DNA from 3 places in the Eubacterium sp. An3 genome. Region 2 is predicted to be linked to each of the others. Evidence: riboswitches for the same ligand, from Rfam matches in the RefSeq annotation. Region 2 holds a riboswitch; each other region holds the start of a gene.
What was found. A riboswitch is a leader RNA that binds a small molecule or an ion and turns the genes downstream of it on or off. The one in region 2 is predicted to bind thiamine pyrophosphate.
Positions count from the first base shown of each region.

Region 1: another riboswitch for thiamine pyrophosphate. It lies ahead of thiM (hydroxyethylthiazole kinase); the one in region 2 lies ahead of thiS (sulfur carrier protein ThiS).
Region 3: another riboswitch for thiamine pyrophosphate. It lies ahead of B5F87_RS05700 (thiamine-binding protein); the one in region 2 lies ahead of thiS (sulfur carrier protein ThiS).

Region 1 is NZ_NFIR01000014.1:54,602-58,806, forward strand. Features, by position in the region: gene B5F87_RS12050 (HAD family phosphatase) at 1-513, opposite strand, end outside; gene thiE (thiamine phosphate synthase) at 494-1,147, opposite strand; gene thiM (hydroxyethylthiazole kinase) at 1,159-1,980, opposite strand; TPP riboswitch at 2,066-2,176, opposite strand; gene B5F87_RS12065 (Na+/H+ antiporter NhaC family protein) at 2,236-3,564, opposite strand; gene B5F87_RS12070 (LPS biosynthesis protein) at 3,822-4,145, opposite strand.
Region 2 is NZ_NFIR01000006.1:102,886-107,090, forward strand. Features, by position in the region: gene B5F87_RS08035 (DUF368 domain-containing protein) at 1-39, shown strand, start outside; gene B5F87_RS08040 (HAD family phosphatase) at 331-999, opposite strand; TPP riboswitch at 1,229-1,334, shown strand; gene thiS (sulfur carrier protein ThiS) at 1,607-1,804, shown strand; gene thiF (sulfur carrier protein ThiS adenylyltransferase ThiF) at 1,811-2,530, shown strand; gene B5F87_RS08055 (thiazole synthase) at 2,587-3,357, shown strand; gene thiH (2-iminoacetate synthase ThiH) at 3,456-4,205, shown strand, end outside.
Region 3 is NZ_NFIR01000004.1:32,929-37,133, reverse strand. Features, by position in the region: gene B5F87_RS05710 (CobW family GTP-binding protein) at 1-892, shown strand, start outside; gene B5F87_RS05705 (GTP-binding protein) at 912-1,883, shown strand; TPP riboswitch at 1,955-2,061, shown strand; gene B5F87_RS05700 (thiamine-binding protein) at 2,110-2,406, shown strand; gene B5F87_RS05695 (ABC transporter permease) at 2,375-3,166, shown strand; gene B5F87_RS05690 (ABC transporter substrate-binding protein) at 3,153-4,187, shown strand.

The sequences.
Region 1 (4,205 bases), on a different contig from region 2:
TTCCAGTGCGTGGATCGCGTCTTCAAACACATAAATATCTTTGAAGTCTCCGCCGATGTATTCTCCTGCTTTCTCATAAATCAGCGGGCGGGTCTTTCCTTCGCCCACCTCTGAGCAGGTAAATATTTTGCCAAAATAGTCAAGGACTCCCAGACGCCGCAAAGCCGCTTCCACATGGGGTCTCCCGCTGGAGGTGGCGATCACCATGGGAATATTTTCTGCCCTCAGCCTGTCCAGATATTCTCTCACTCCCGGCTTCAGAGGAGCCTCGTTATAATAAAAATCTTCCACGATTTTTAATGTGGCGGCTGCGATTTCTTCTTCCGTCTCGCTAAGCCCATAATTTTCTTTTATGTAGGCCGCTCCTTCCTCCACGGACATCCGTTCCAGTTTCTGCGGGAGATTATTCTCCGCCTCCACGCCAAGACTCTTCAGATAGCGGACGCTGACGTCTTCCCAGATAGGCATGGAATCAAGCAGAGTACCATCCACATCAAATATTGCTCCTGTCATTTAACATCTTCTCCGTCTGTTCCTTCAACTCTTTTGCCGCCGCCTCGATATCCGGTTTTGCAAATATAGCGCTGATCACCGCTATGCCGCAGATACCGCTGCCGGACAATTCCATCACATTTCCTGTGCTGATTCCGCCGATGGCAATGACCGGAATCTTCACCGCCTCACAGATGGCCTTCAATGTCTCGTGACTGACCTCCACGGCATCATCTTTGGAACCGGTCGGAAATACCGCGCCCACGCCCAGATAGTCCGCGCCTTTTTGCTCCGCCAGAAGTGCCTGTTCCACCGTCTGGGCAGACACGCCGATAATCTTGTCAGGACCGAGTTTTTCCCTCACTGCTCCCGCTTCCATATCGCTCTGCCCCACATGAACGCCGTCGGCATCCATAGCCAGAGCAATGTCCACATTATCATTGATCACAAAAGGAACCTGATATTTCTTGCAAAGTTCTTTAATTTCTTTGGCTTCTTCCAGAAAATGCGCCTCATCCAGATTCTTCTCCCGAAGCTGAATAAATGTAGCCCCTCCTTTTATTGCTGCTTCCACATCCTGATACAGCGTGCGGCCTCCCAGCCAGCTTCTGTCGGTAACCGCATATAAAAGCAGGTCTTTTTTATCGAATCTCATAGCTGTCCTCCCTATCTGATTTCAAAACGGGCGCCTTTATCCAGGGTGTCTCCGTTCATATTGTAGATGGCATCGATAATCCGGTTACGGTAAGTGGAATTTCCATCCCCTTCCTGCATCCGGCTCCATCCGATCTCCCCGGCCAGTCCCATGGCGCAGACGGCAGCTGCAGCTGCTTCTGTCTGGTTATCCGGATTCGCTACCAGAAATGCGGTCATCATGCCGGAAAGCTGGCATCCGGTTCCGGTGATTCTGCCCATTTCCGGGCGGCCGTTTCGAATCACATAGCAGACTTCGCCATCGCTGACCAGATCGATGGCGCCGGTGATCGCCACGATACATTCCGCCTTTTTCGCAAATTCTTTAACAAATGCCACCGCTTCTTCAAGATTATCTTCCGTCACGGCATCCGCCACATCGGCGTCCACTCCTTTTGTAGTTCCGCTGCCATGGGCCAGCGTCTTGATTTCTGAAATATTTCCCCGAATGGCGCTAAGTTCCAGCTCCTTCATCAGTTCCACCGCAGTATCAGTACGAAGCGCGCTGGCTCCGGCGCCCACCGGGTCCAGCAGAACCACATGATCAAGAGCATTGGCCCGTTTTCCGGCAGCAAACATTCCCTGAATACTTCTTTCATTCAGGGTACCGATATTGATGTTCAGACCGCCGCAGATGGAAGTGATATCCACCACATCCCTCGGTTCATCAGACATGATCGGGCTGCCTCCGCATGCCAGCAGTACATTCGCCACATCATTGACCGTCACATAATTGGTAATATTGTGAACCAGCGGAACGGTCTTTCTCACATTGTCAAAACATTTTCCAAGCATTACATTTCCTCCTGTTCTCTGATATGCCTGATTGCCCTCCGGGACGCCAAAAGGCGGATATGCCAAACTGACATATCCGCCGAAATTCTTCGTGCCTGTATATCCCTACGTTGGCATTATCCAAATCAGGTAAAGGGTCGAGACGATTCAGTCTCCTCTCAGCCTGCTTGATACGCAAGCTCCCCGTTTTTATTATTACAAACATTTTTATTATACTACTTTTTACCGGTTTTGCAACTGTTTTTCAGACAATTCTTATTTCTCAGCCTTTTCCGGTCTCTTTTTATCCGGCACTAAAAACATAAAAATCAATGAACTGATCAGCAGCATATATGGATAAATCAGATTAGGCATCACATCAAAAGCCGATAATTCACTGCCCAGCTCCGCCGATGCAGACAGAGCGATGAGCATCTGGGCTCCGTAAGGAATCACTCCCTGAAAGATGCAGGAAAATGTATCAAGAATTGACGCCGTATTCTGCGGACTGATTCCATAATCTTCCGCCATATCCTTTGCTATGGGATTGGCCATAACGATAGCTACCGTATTATTGGCAGTTGCGATATCAAGCGCCCCCACAAGCAGACCGATCCCCAGCTTTCCGCCGTTCCGGCTCCGGAAAACTCTTTTTATAAAATGCAGCAGCGCATCAAATCCCCCGTATTCTCCAATCAGGCCTCCGATAGCTGACACCAGAATAGTCACCATGATCGTCTCATACATACCGGCCGCTCCTGAACCCATGTTGGTCAGCAGATCCACACCGGAAACATTGCCCGTCACCAGCATGATGAAAGCTCCCGATACAATTCCAATGAGCAGAACCACAAAGACGTTGATGCCGATGATTCCTCCCACCAGAACAAGCAGATAAGGAATCACTTGAATCAGATTATAATCCTGTACAATCCGCCCTTCCGGCACATTTCCGGAAGTCATAAGAAAAATCACCACCATGGCCGCCAGCGCTGCCGGCAGCGCAATCTTGAAGTTAGCCCGGAACTTATCTCTCATGGCACAGCCCTGCCCGTTACAGGCCGCAATGGTCGTATCAGAAATGAAGGACAGGTTATCTCCGAACATAGCTCCACCTACCACAGCACCTACACAGGCAGCCGCTCCGAATCCGGACGCTTCCGATACAGCCACGGCAATCGGCGTAAGCAGGGTGATGGTTCCCACCGAGGTTCCCATAGCCAGCGATACAAAAGCACTGACCACAAACAACACAACTACCGCATACTGCGCCGGAATCAGTGACAGAAGGCAATAGGCCACACTCTCCGCGCTGCTTCTTCCCACAACGCCCACAAAAACGCCGGCAGCCAGGAAAATAAGAATCATTGTCACGATATTTTTATCACCCACACCCTTTGCCATAATTGCCAGCTTTTTATCAAAATTAAGCTTCGGATTCTGTATACAGGCCACCAGCAATGCCGCCAGAAACGAAACCACAATAGGAACATTATAAAATCCCATCGGTATCTTCATCACATACTCAAACAAAATCCCCAGGCCCAGATACAGCACCAGAAATACCCCGATAGGCAGCAGTGCTTTCCAGTTTTCTTTCTTCATAATAATACTTTCCTCTCTTGCAAATAAATTTAAAAGTAGCACGGCATTTTTCGAAAAAAACAAAGTTTTCCGTCGAAATACTTTATTTAAGAAAGAATCCTGCAGAGCAGGATTCTCCGCCTGCGGCGTCCGAAAAGGCACCGGGATTATTATACCATAAATGCACAGAGATTTATCACTGAAATGGGGATTTGCCGATTTGAATCTATAGGTTTTGAAATTATCCGTAAATCTTTATGCATGCAGATTCACAAGCCCTACTTCACCGTCACCTCTTTCGGCGCCTCAATTTCATTGGCAATGGTGTGTTCTGTCAACTCTGACAACATCCGGATCTTTTTATTCAGCATCGGCCGCATACAGTTTGGCACGTGTTCCTGGTGGGCCCGGTGGATAGCCACGCATTCTTTACAGTTGCCGTGGTAACGACAGGCTTTTTTACAGGGGCAATGATCTTTGTCTTTGTATTCTTCCCGAAATGCCGAGGCAAATTCTTCCTGGATGCGAAGACCTTCTTTCCTGTTGCCTTTGTGAAACTCTTTCATGGCTGCTTTTTCGATTTCATTTCCATCGATGATCATATTTCTACTCCTTTTCTTTGATTCGTGGTTGCTTATTATAAGTCAGGTGCAATGGTAACA
Region 2 (4,205 bases):
CTGGACGCCTTTAATTCAAAGATTCCGGTGGAGGACTAATCCTGCCGGGTGTATCTAATCCTACCGGATGTATTAAGCCTGGCAGATAAATGAAGACTGACAGGCAGCCCTCATTACAAAATAATGGGCAATAAAAAGACATAATCAAGAGCATAATAAAAAGAGTGAATGTTTCCGTGCATCAAAGAAAATTGACTCCCAAAGGAGTTCTCTGCTTCTTTGAATGCATATAGACATTCACTCTTTTTTATAAATGAACTTTGCAGTTAAGCTTTAGGGTTTCCCGGCTATTTCTTAACTATTCATCTTTATTCGACAGACCGGCTTCTGTTATACCTGCCCTTCTCTCAGCCGCTCCCGCAGATATTCTTTTACTTCGATCAAAGACGGCAGAATACAGCAGGCAAGCTCACGCATCTCCTCATCCGGCTGTTTGATATCCGGCACCATGATGCAGGAAAGCCCGGCCCTCGTGGCAGAACGGACGCCGTTAAAGGAATCTTCCACGGCGTAAGCGTTTTCCGGCTCCACGCCCAGACGCCCGCAGGCTTTCAGATAGATCTCCGGGTCCGGCTTGCTTTTTGTGATGGTATCGCCGCAGACCATCACATCAAAATACGGCAGCAGCCCTGCCTCCCTGATCTCGTCATGGACGATGGCCTCCCTGGAAGAGGTGGCGAGGGCAATCTTAATCCCCTGCTCCTTCAGGAACGACAGAAGCTCCTCCACGCCTGCTTTCTTCGGAAGCTTGCCGCCGCTGGCCCGCTCACGGAACAGGCGAATCACTTCTTTTTCATAAGCATCGTACGGGAAATCCTGTCCGTACACATCAAGAAATATCTCTTTGGTCTCCGCATCATTGACGCCCAGACAAAGGTAATTGGTATGTTCCACATCCGGAATCCCGTCTTTCTTTGTGACATCCACCCAGCACTGTGTTAACAGAGTCTCGGAGTCAAAAATGACGCCGTCCATGTCAAAAACAACTGCCTGAATCATAGTATCCTCCCTGAAATAAATGTATCGTGATCACACTGCTCTCTTTTCGCCGCACCGGACCTTCCGGCCGCCCAAAAATCGCAGTGTTTGCGCCTATCATATCGTGTTTTGGGGGAAAATACAAGACCCACGCTACAATCCTCTCTTTCTCCTGACAAAAGGCAGTCTTTTGATGAAACGCACATTTTTTTCTTGACATTTCTTTAAAATACTTTTATATTAGAAAACGTAAATAAATACGGGGAGCTTGTAAACAGGCTGAGAGGAAGTTGTGAATTTCGACCCGGAAACCTGATTTGGATAATGCCAACGTAGGAATAAGATGACAATTGCGGGAGATGGCAGATGCCACCTCCCGATTTTTGCTTATTATCAGGATATTTACACAATAACATAAGGTAGAACATGTGATTGAACGGAGACAATTTCTGGTTCATGAAGGGGTGCACCACCGCGGGTGTATTCTTTCGTGAACCTTTTTTTATAGGATTTTTACTACAATTCCTAAAGAAAGCTACGGCGCAGGTGCATACGTTATTCTACTGATTTTTTGTTTGAACCAACCCCTTCGGATCCAATCGCACTACCTCAGAAAGGAGGATTCTTTATGATACGGGTCAACGGACAGGAAGAAGTCTGGGAAGAAAACCTGACCATTCAGGACTACATTTCCCGCCACGGCTACCGAACAAACCGTATTGCCGTGGAAAAGAACGGGAACATCGTGCCAAAACGGGAATACGCGGATACCGTGATCGCAGACGGCGACCAGATTGAAGTCGTAAGTTTTGTGGGAGGAGGATGATAGCAAATGGCTGAGTATTTTGACAAATATGAACGAGAAATGACGATTTCAGGGCGGCATCCGGGCAGTCCGGCGCCGATTCCCACCCGGGAAGAGCTTCATCAGGCTCTGGTCTGCCGCCATACCGGGGCGGTGCAGCGCCATCTTTCAAAGGCGTGGGTTGCCATGGCGGGACTGGGCGGCCTTGGCTCCAATATTGCCATCTTCCTTGCCCGCATCGGCGTGGGGCATCTGCATCTCATTGACTTTGACCGGGTGGATATCACAAACCTGAACCGGCAGCAATATTTTATTCATCAGATAGGCATGGCAAAGACCGAGGCTCTGACGGACATCCTTCTGGCCATCAATCCTTACCTGACCATCCGGAAGGATTGTGTCCGGGTCACAAGGGAAAATGTGCCGGAGTTGTTCCGGGATGACACCTATATTTGCGAGGCCTTTGACGTGCCGGAGAATAAGGCAATGCTGGCTGAAGCGGTGCTGGAGCATTTCCCGGAAAAATATCTCATCGCCGCCAGCGGTATGGCGGGCTACGGAGACAGCAACTCAATCCGCACAAGAAAAATCTCCTCGCATTTCTATCTTTGCGGAGATGAAACGGCGGAAGTCTCCGAGGGCCACAGTCTGATGGCACCCCGGGTGGCGCTCTGTGCGGCCCACCAGGCAAACCTGGTGGTGGAACTGATCCTGAAACAGGCAGGAACCCGGGGACAGGGATCATGACACCATCTCCACTCCGCCGGAAAACCATAAAAAACACTAAAAGAAAGGACGAAACAATGACAAAGGATACATGGAAATTAGGGAACCACGAATTTACATCCAGATTTATTCTGGGCTCCGGCAAATATTCCCTGGAGCTCATCAAAGCGGCTGTGGAGGAGGCTGGGGCGCAGATTGTGACCATGGCTCTGCGCCGGGCCAACGAGGGCGGCCTCGCCAACATTCTTGACTACATTCCGGAAGATGTCACTCTTCTTCCAAACACCTCCGGCGCCAGAAATGCCGATGAGGCCGTCCGCATCGCCCGGCTTGCCAGAGAGGTCTGCGGCAGTGATTTCATCAAAATCGAGATCATGCGGGATACCAAATATCTCCTGCCGGATAATTACGAGACAGTTAAGGCAACGGAAATTCTCGCAAAAGAGGGTTTCATCGTCATGCCTTATATGTACCCGGACTTAAATATGGCCAGGGATATGACCGAGGCCGGTGCCGCCTGCATCATGCCGCTGGGCGCGCCAATCGGTTCCAACAAAGGGCTGTGCACAAAGGAATTCATCCAGATCCTCATTGATGAAATTGATCTGCCGATTATCGTGGACGCAGGTATCGGCCGTCCGTCCCAGGCCTGCGAGGCCATGGAAATGGGTGCCGCGGCGGTCATGGCAAACACTGCCATCGCCACCGCCGGTGATGTGAAACAGATGGCCGGTGCCATGAAAAAAGCCGTGGAGGCCGGCAGAGCCGCTTACCTTGCCGGTATGGGAAATGTACGGGCCAAAGGAGCCAGCGCTTCCTCCCCCCTCACCGGCTATCTGAGAGATTAACAGCGAGGAGGATAAGAATGAACACAGAAACTCATATCAACGAAAGTATTTTAAGCGACGAAATCCGCGAACATCAGAAAGAAAACCGCATCGATCACATGACCTATCTGCCGGATATGGAAGACATCGGTTCCGATGTGATGGATCAGGTGATTTCCGCCATGAACGCCTACAATTATGACATTTACACCGAAAACGACGTGCGCCGCGCCCTCTCCCACGACAACCGTTCCCTGGAGGATTTCAAGGCGCTGCTGTCCCCGGCGGCGCTGCCTTTGCTGGAAGACATCGCCCAGGCGGCCCAGGCGGAGACCCGGAAACATTTCGGCAATTCTGTCTGCATGTTCACTCCGGCCTACATCGCCAATTATTGCGAAAATTACTGCATTTACTGCGGGTTTAACTGCCACAATCACATCAAACGGGCCCAGCTCAACGAAGAGGAAATCGAGAAGGAGTTTGCCGCCATCGCCAAAACTGGTCTGCAGGAAATCCTCATTCTGACCGGTGAAAGCCGGAAACGTTCCACTGTGGAATATATCGGCCGGGCCTGTGAAATCGCCCGGAAATATTTCCGGGTGGTCGGTCTGGAAGTTTATCCGATGAACTCCGACGAGTACGCCCATCTACATCAGTGCGGGGCAGACTACGTCACTGTTTTTCAGGAAACATACAACTCTGACAAATACGAAACCCTCCACTTAGCCGGCCACAAACGAATCTTTCCGTACCGGTTTAACGCCCAGGAGCGGGCTTTGATGGGCGGCATGCGAGGTGTGGGCTTCGCCGCTCTCCTGGGTCTTGATGATTTCCGGAAAGATGCTTTCGCCACCGGCATGCACGCCTGG
Region 3 (4,205 bases), on a different contig from region 2:
CCGGATCATCATTGAGCCGTCAGGCGTTGGCAAGCTGTCCGATGTTATCAAGGCGGTGCAGAAAGTTGTGGATGGAGAAAATGTGGTACTTGACAGCTACATTACTGTTGCGGATGTGAAGCGCGCGAAAATGTATCTGAAGAACTTCGGCGAGTTCTACAAGAACCAGGTACAGTATGCCAGCACGATCATTTTAAGCCGTACTCAGGATGTGAAGGAAGACAAGCTAGAGAAGACCATTGAATTGATCCGTACACTCAATGATCGTTCCCCGATTGTCACAACTCCGTGGGAGGATATCACCGGGGCACAGATTCTTGAAGTCATGGAAGGAAAGAATGATTTTGCTGAAGACCTTCTTCGCGAGGCGGAGATCTGCCCGGAATGTGGTCATCATCACCATGAAGGCGAACACTGCCACGACCACGAGCATCACCATGATCATGACCACGATCATGAAGGCCATGACCATGAAGAACACCTCCACGATGACGAGCACTGCCATCACGAAGAGCACCATCACGACCATGATCATGAGCATCATCATGATCACTGCGGCTGCGAGGGACACGATCACCATCATCATGGTCATGAGGGCCATCACCACGCCGATGAAGTGTTCACAAGCTGGGGAAAAGAGACGCCGAAGAAATTTACGGAAGAGCAGGTTCGGGGTATTCTTGAGAAGCTGGCTGATGAAGACAGCAGAGAGTACGGTATTATCCTGAGAGCCAAGGGTATTGTGCCGGATGAAAACGGTAAATGGCTGCATTTTGATCTGGTTCCTGGCGAGGAAGAGGTACGGTACGGTGCTGCGGAATATACGGGAAGGATCTGTGTCATTGGTTCTGAGCTGAAAGAAGATAAGCTTGCGGAGCTGTTTGGATTATAGAATCTGACGGAGGATAGTTATGCCGGGAAAGAAAGAAATGGAGATTCCTGTTTATGTGTTTATGGGTTTTCTGGAGAGTGGAAAGACCTCATTTATTCAGGACACACTGGAAGAAGATTATTTTAATAACGGAGAGAGGACGCTTCTGTTTGCCTGTGAAGAAGGCATGGAGGAGTATGACGAGGAGCTGTTGAAGAAGACCAACACTACCCTTGTGTATGTTGAGGAGGAAGAGGATTTTAATAAAGATTTCCTCATCAGCAAAGTGCTGCAGTATTATCCGGATCGGGTGATCATTGAGTATAACGGTATGTGGTCTGTTGAGCGGATGATGACGGAGATGGACGATACGCCGCTGCTGGTGTTCCAGACCATCGTGACGGTCAACGGAGAGACTTTTGATCTGTATATGAACAATATGCGCTCCCTGGCGGTGGAAATGTACAAAATTGCAGAGATGGTCATTATCAACCGCTGCACGGCAGAGATGCCGCGGGCGACCTGGCGAAGAAGCATCAAGGCGGTGAACCGCCGGGCACAGGTTCTGTTTGAATCGGTGGATGATGACGATATGGGTGAAGAGGATGATACGCTGCCTTTTGATATTGAAGGTGATGAGATTCATCTTGAGGATGAGGATTACGGTATCTGGTTTGTGGACGCCATGGAGCGGCCGGAGGTTTATGACGGAAAGACCATGGTCATGAAGACAAGAGTTTTCAAGTCCATCCGTCTGCCAAAGGGTTGCTTTGTGCCGGGGCGTCATGCCATGACCTGCTGTGCTGACGATATCCAGTTTATCGGATATCTCTGCCACACGAATCATGCCAAGTCATCTACCATAAAGTCGTTAAAGAATAAGATGTGGGTGAATCTGACAGCGGAAGTCCGCATTGAATATAATAAGGAATACGGCGAAGAAGGACCGGTGCTCTACGCCAAGAGAGTGGAGGCGGCGGAGCCGCCGGTGGACGAACTGGTTTACTTCTAAAAGAGATAGAAAATCAACGAAAATATACTTGTTTTTTGTTGGGAAATGTACTATACTTACCCCAATTGGATAATATAAATCAGGGGAGTTCATGAGATGAGCTGAGAGTAAGGTGACACCTTAGACCCTTTTAACCTGTTGGATAATGCCAGCGTAGGAAGTATTTATGATGTTTTTTGCGTCCGCATTATGCGGGCGTTTTTTTAGTTCAAAGGAGGAAGATAAGATGAACGCGAGTGTTGCAATTCAGGTTTTACCAAATGTACAGGACGAAAATGAAGTTATCCGTATTGTCGATGAGGTGATCGACTACATTAAGTCTACAGGGCTCAGTTACTATGTGGGACCGTGTGAGACTTCTATTGAGGGTGATTATGATCAGCTCATGGAAATTGTGAAAAACTGTCAGATCGTGGCTGCCAAGGCTGGCTGCAAGGCCATGAACACCTATGTAAAGATTTCTTATAAGCCGGAAGGAGACGTGCTGACCATTGACAAAAAGGTTACAAAACATCACCAGTAAGCTTCCGGCGGCAGCGGCTCTGGCACTCATCGTGCTGCTCTGGTTCATTTTGAGCGAGACCGGCATTGTGCCTGGCTATATGCTCCCGTCGCCGGTGGACGTGGTGAAAGCGCTGATCGGAGATTTTCCAATTATCATGGAGCATGCGCGTACTACGCTGCAGGAAGCGTTTTACGGCCTCTCCATCGGAATCATTCTGGCGTTTATTACCGCTACGCTGATGGATCATTTTCTGATTCTTAACAGGGCATTTTATCCAATTATGATTATTACTCAGACCATCCCGACCATTGCCATTGCTCCGGTGCTGGTTTTGTGGATGGGCTTTGGGATGGCGCCGAAGATTACTCTGGTGGTCATCACTACATTTTTTCCGATCACGGTGGGACTCCTGGACGGATATAAAAGTGTTGACAGGGATTCCATTGATCTGATGCGGGCCATGGGAGCGACAAAGCTCCAGATTTTCTGGCATGTGAAGATTCCGGCGGCCATGCCGCAGTTTTTTGCGGGACTCAAGATTTCCGCCTCCTACGCAGTGGTAGGCGCGGTTATTTCAGAATGGCTGGGTGGTTTTGTGGGACTCGGCGTTTATATGACCAGAGTAAAACAGGCATATGCTTTTGACAAAATGTTTGCCGTCATCATTTTCATTGTGGTCATCAGCCTGCTGCTGATGGCGGTGGTAAATGTGATACGGCGAGTATCCATGCCGTGGATGGCGGTGGAAGAAAGAGGAGAGAAAGATGAAAAAGAATAATTGGAAAAAAGCAGTATCCGTTATGTTGGGGGCGGCAATGCTCCTGGGACTTACCGCCTGCGGTTCCGCGGGCAATGAAGCGTCTTCCACAGGAGAGGACAAAGAACTGACAAAAATTACTTTTTGCCTGGACTGGACGCCAAATACCAATCACACCGGTCTGTATGCGGCTCAGGCACTGGGCTATTATGAGGATGCGGGTCTGGAAGTGGAGATCGTGCAGCCGCCGGAAAATGGAGCGGCAACCATGTGCGCTTCCGGACAGGCGCAGTTTGCCATTGAGGCACAGGATACCATGGCGGCAGCTCTGGATTCCGATGAGCCGCTGGGTATTACGGCCGTAGCTGCAGTGCTGCAGCATAATACTTCAGGAATCATTTCCAGAGCAGGCGAAGGCATTGACCGTCCAAAGGGACTGGAAGGAAAGACTTATTCCACCTGGGAATCTCCGATTGAACTGGCAACTCTGGAGACTGTTGTAAAAGAAGACGGCGGTGATTTCAGCAAAGTGACGCTGATTCCAAATGATATCACCGATGAGCCGGCGGCGCTGGAAGCAAAACAGACTGACGCCATCTGGATTTTCTACGGATGGGGAGGCATTAACGCCGAGCTGCGGGGAATGGATTTTGATTACTGGAACTTCCGGGATATCAATTCCGTATTTGACTATTATACGCCGGTCATCATTGCCAACGATGATTTTCTGAAAGAATCCCCGGATGTGGCAAAGGCATTTCTTTCGGCAACAGCCAAAGGTTATGAGTACGCTGTGGAAAATCCTCAGGAAGCGGCTGATCTGCTCATGGAGGGGGACAACACAGGTTCCCTGTCCGGTTCTCAGGATCTGGTTTATGCCAGTCAGGAATGGATTTCAGAGCAGTATGTGTCCGATGCGGCATCCTGGGGCGTTATCGATCCGGCAAGATGGGACGCCTTCTATACATGGCTCTATGAAAATAAGCTGACCGATAATGATCTGACCGGAATTGGTTATTCCAATGATTATCTGCCGCAGTAAATGCCGCGGTTTATGAAT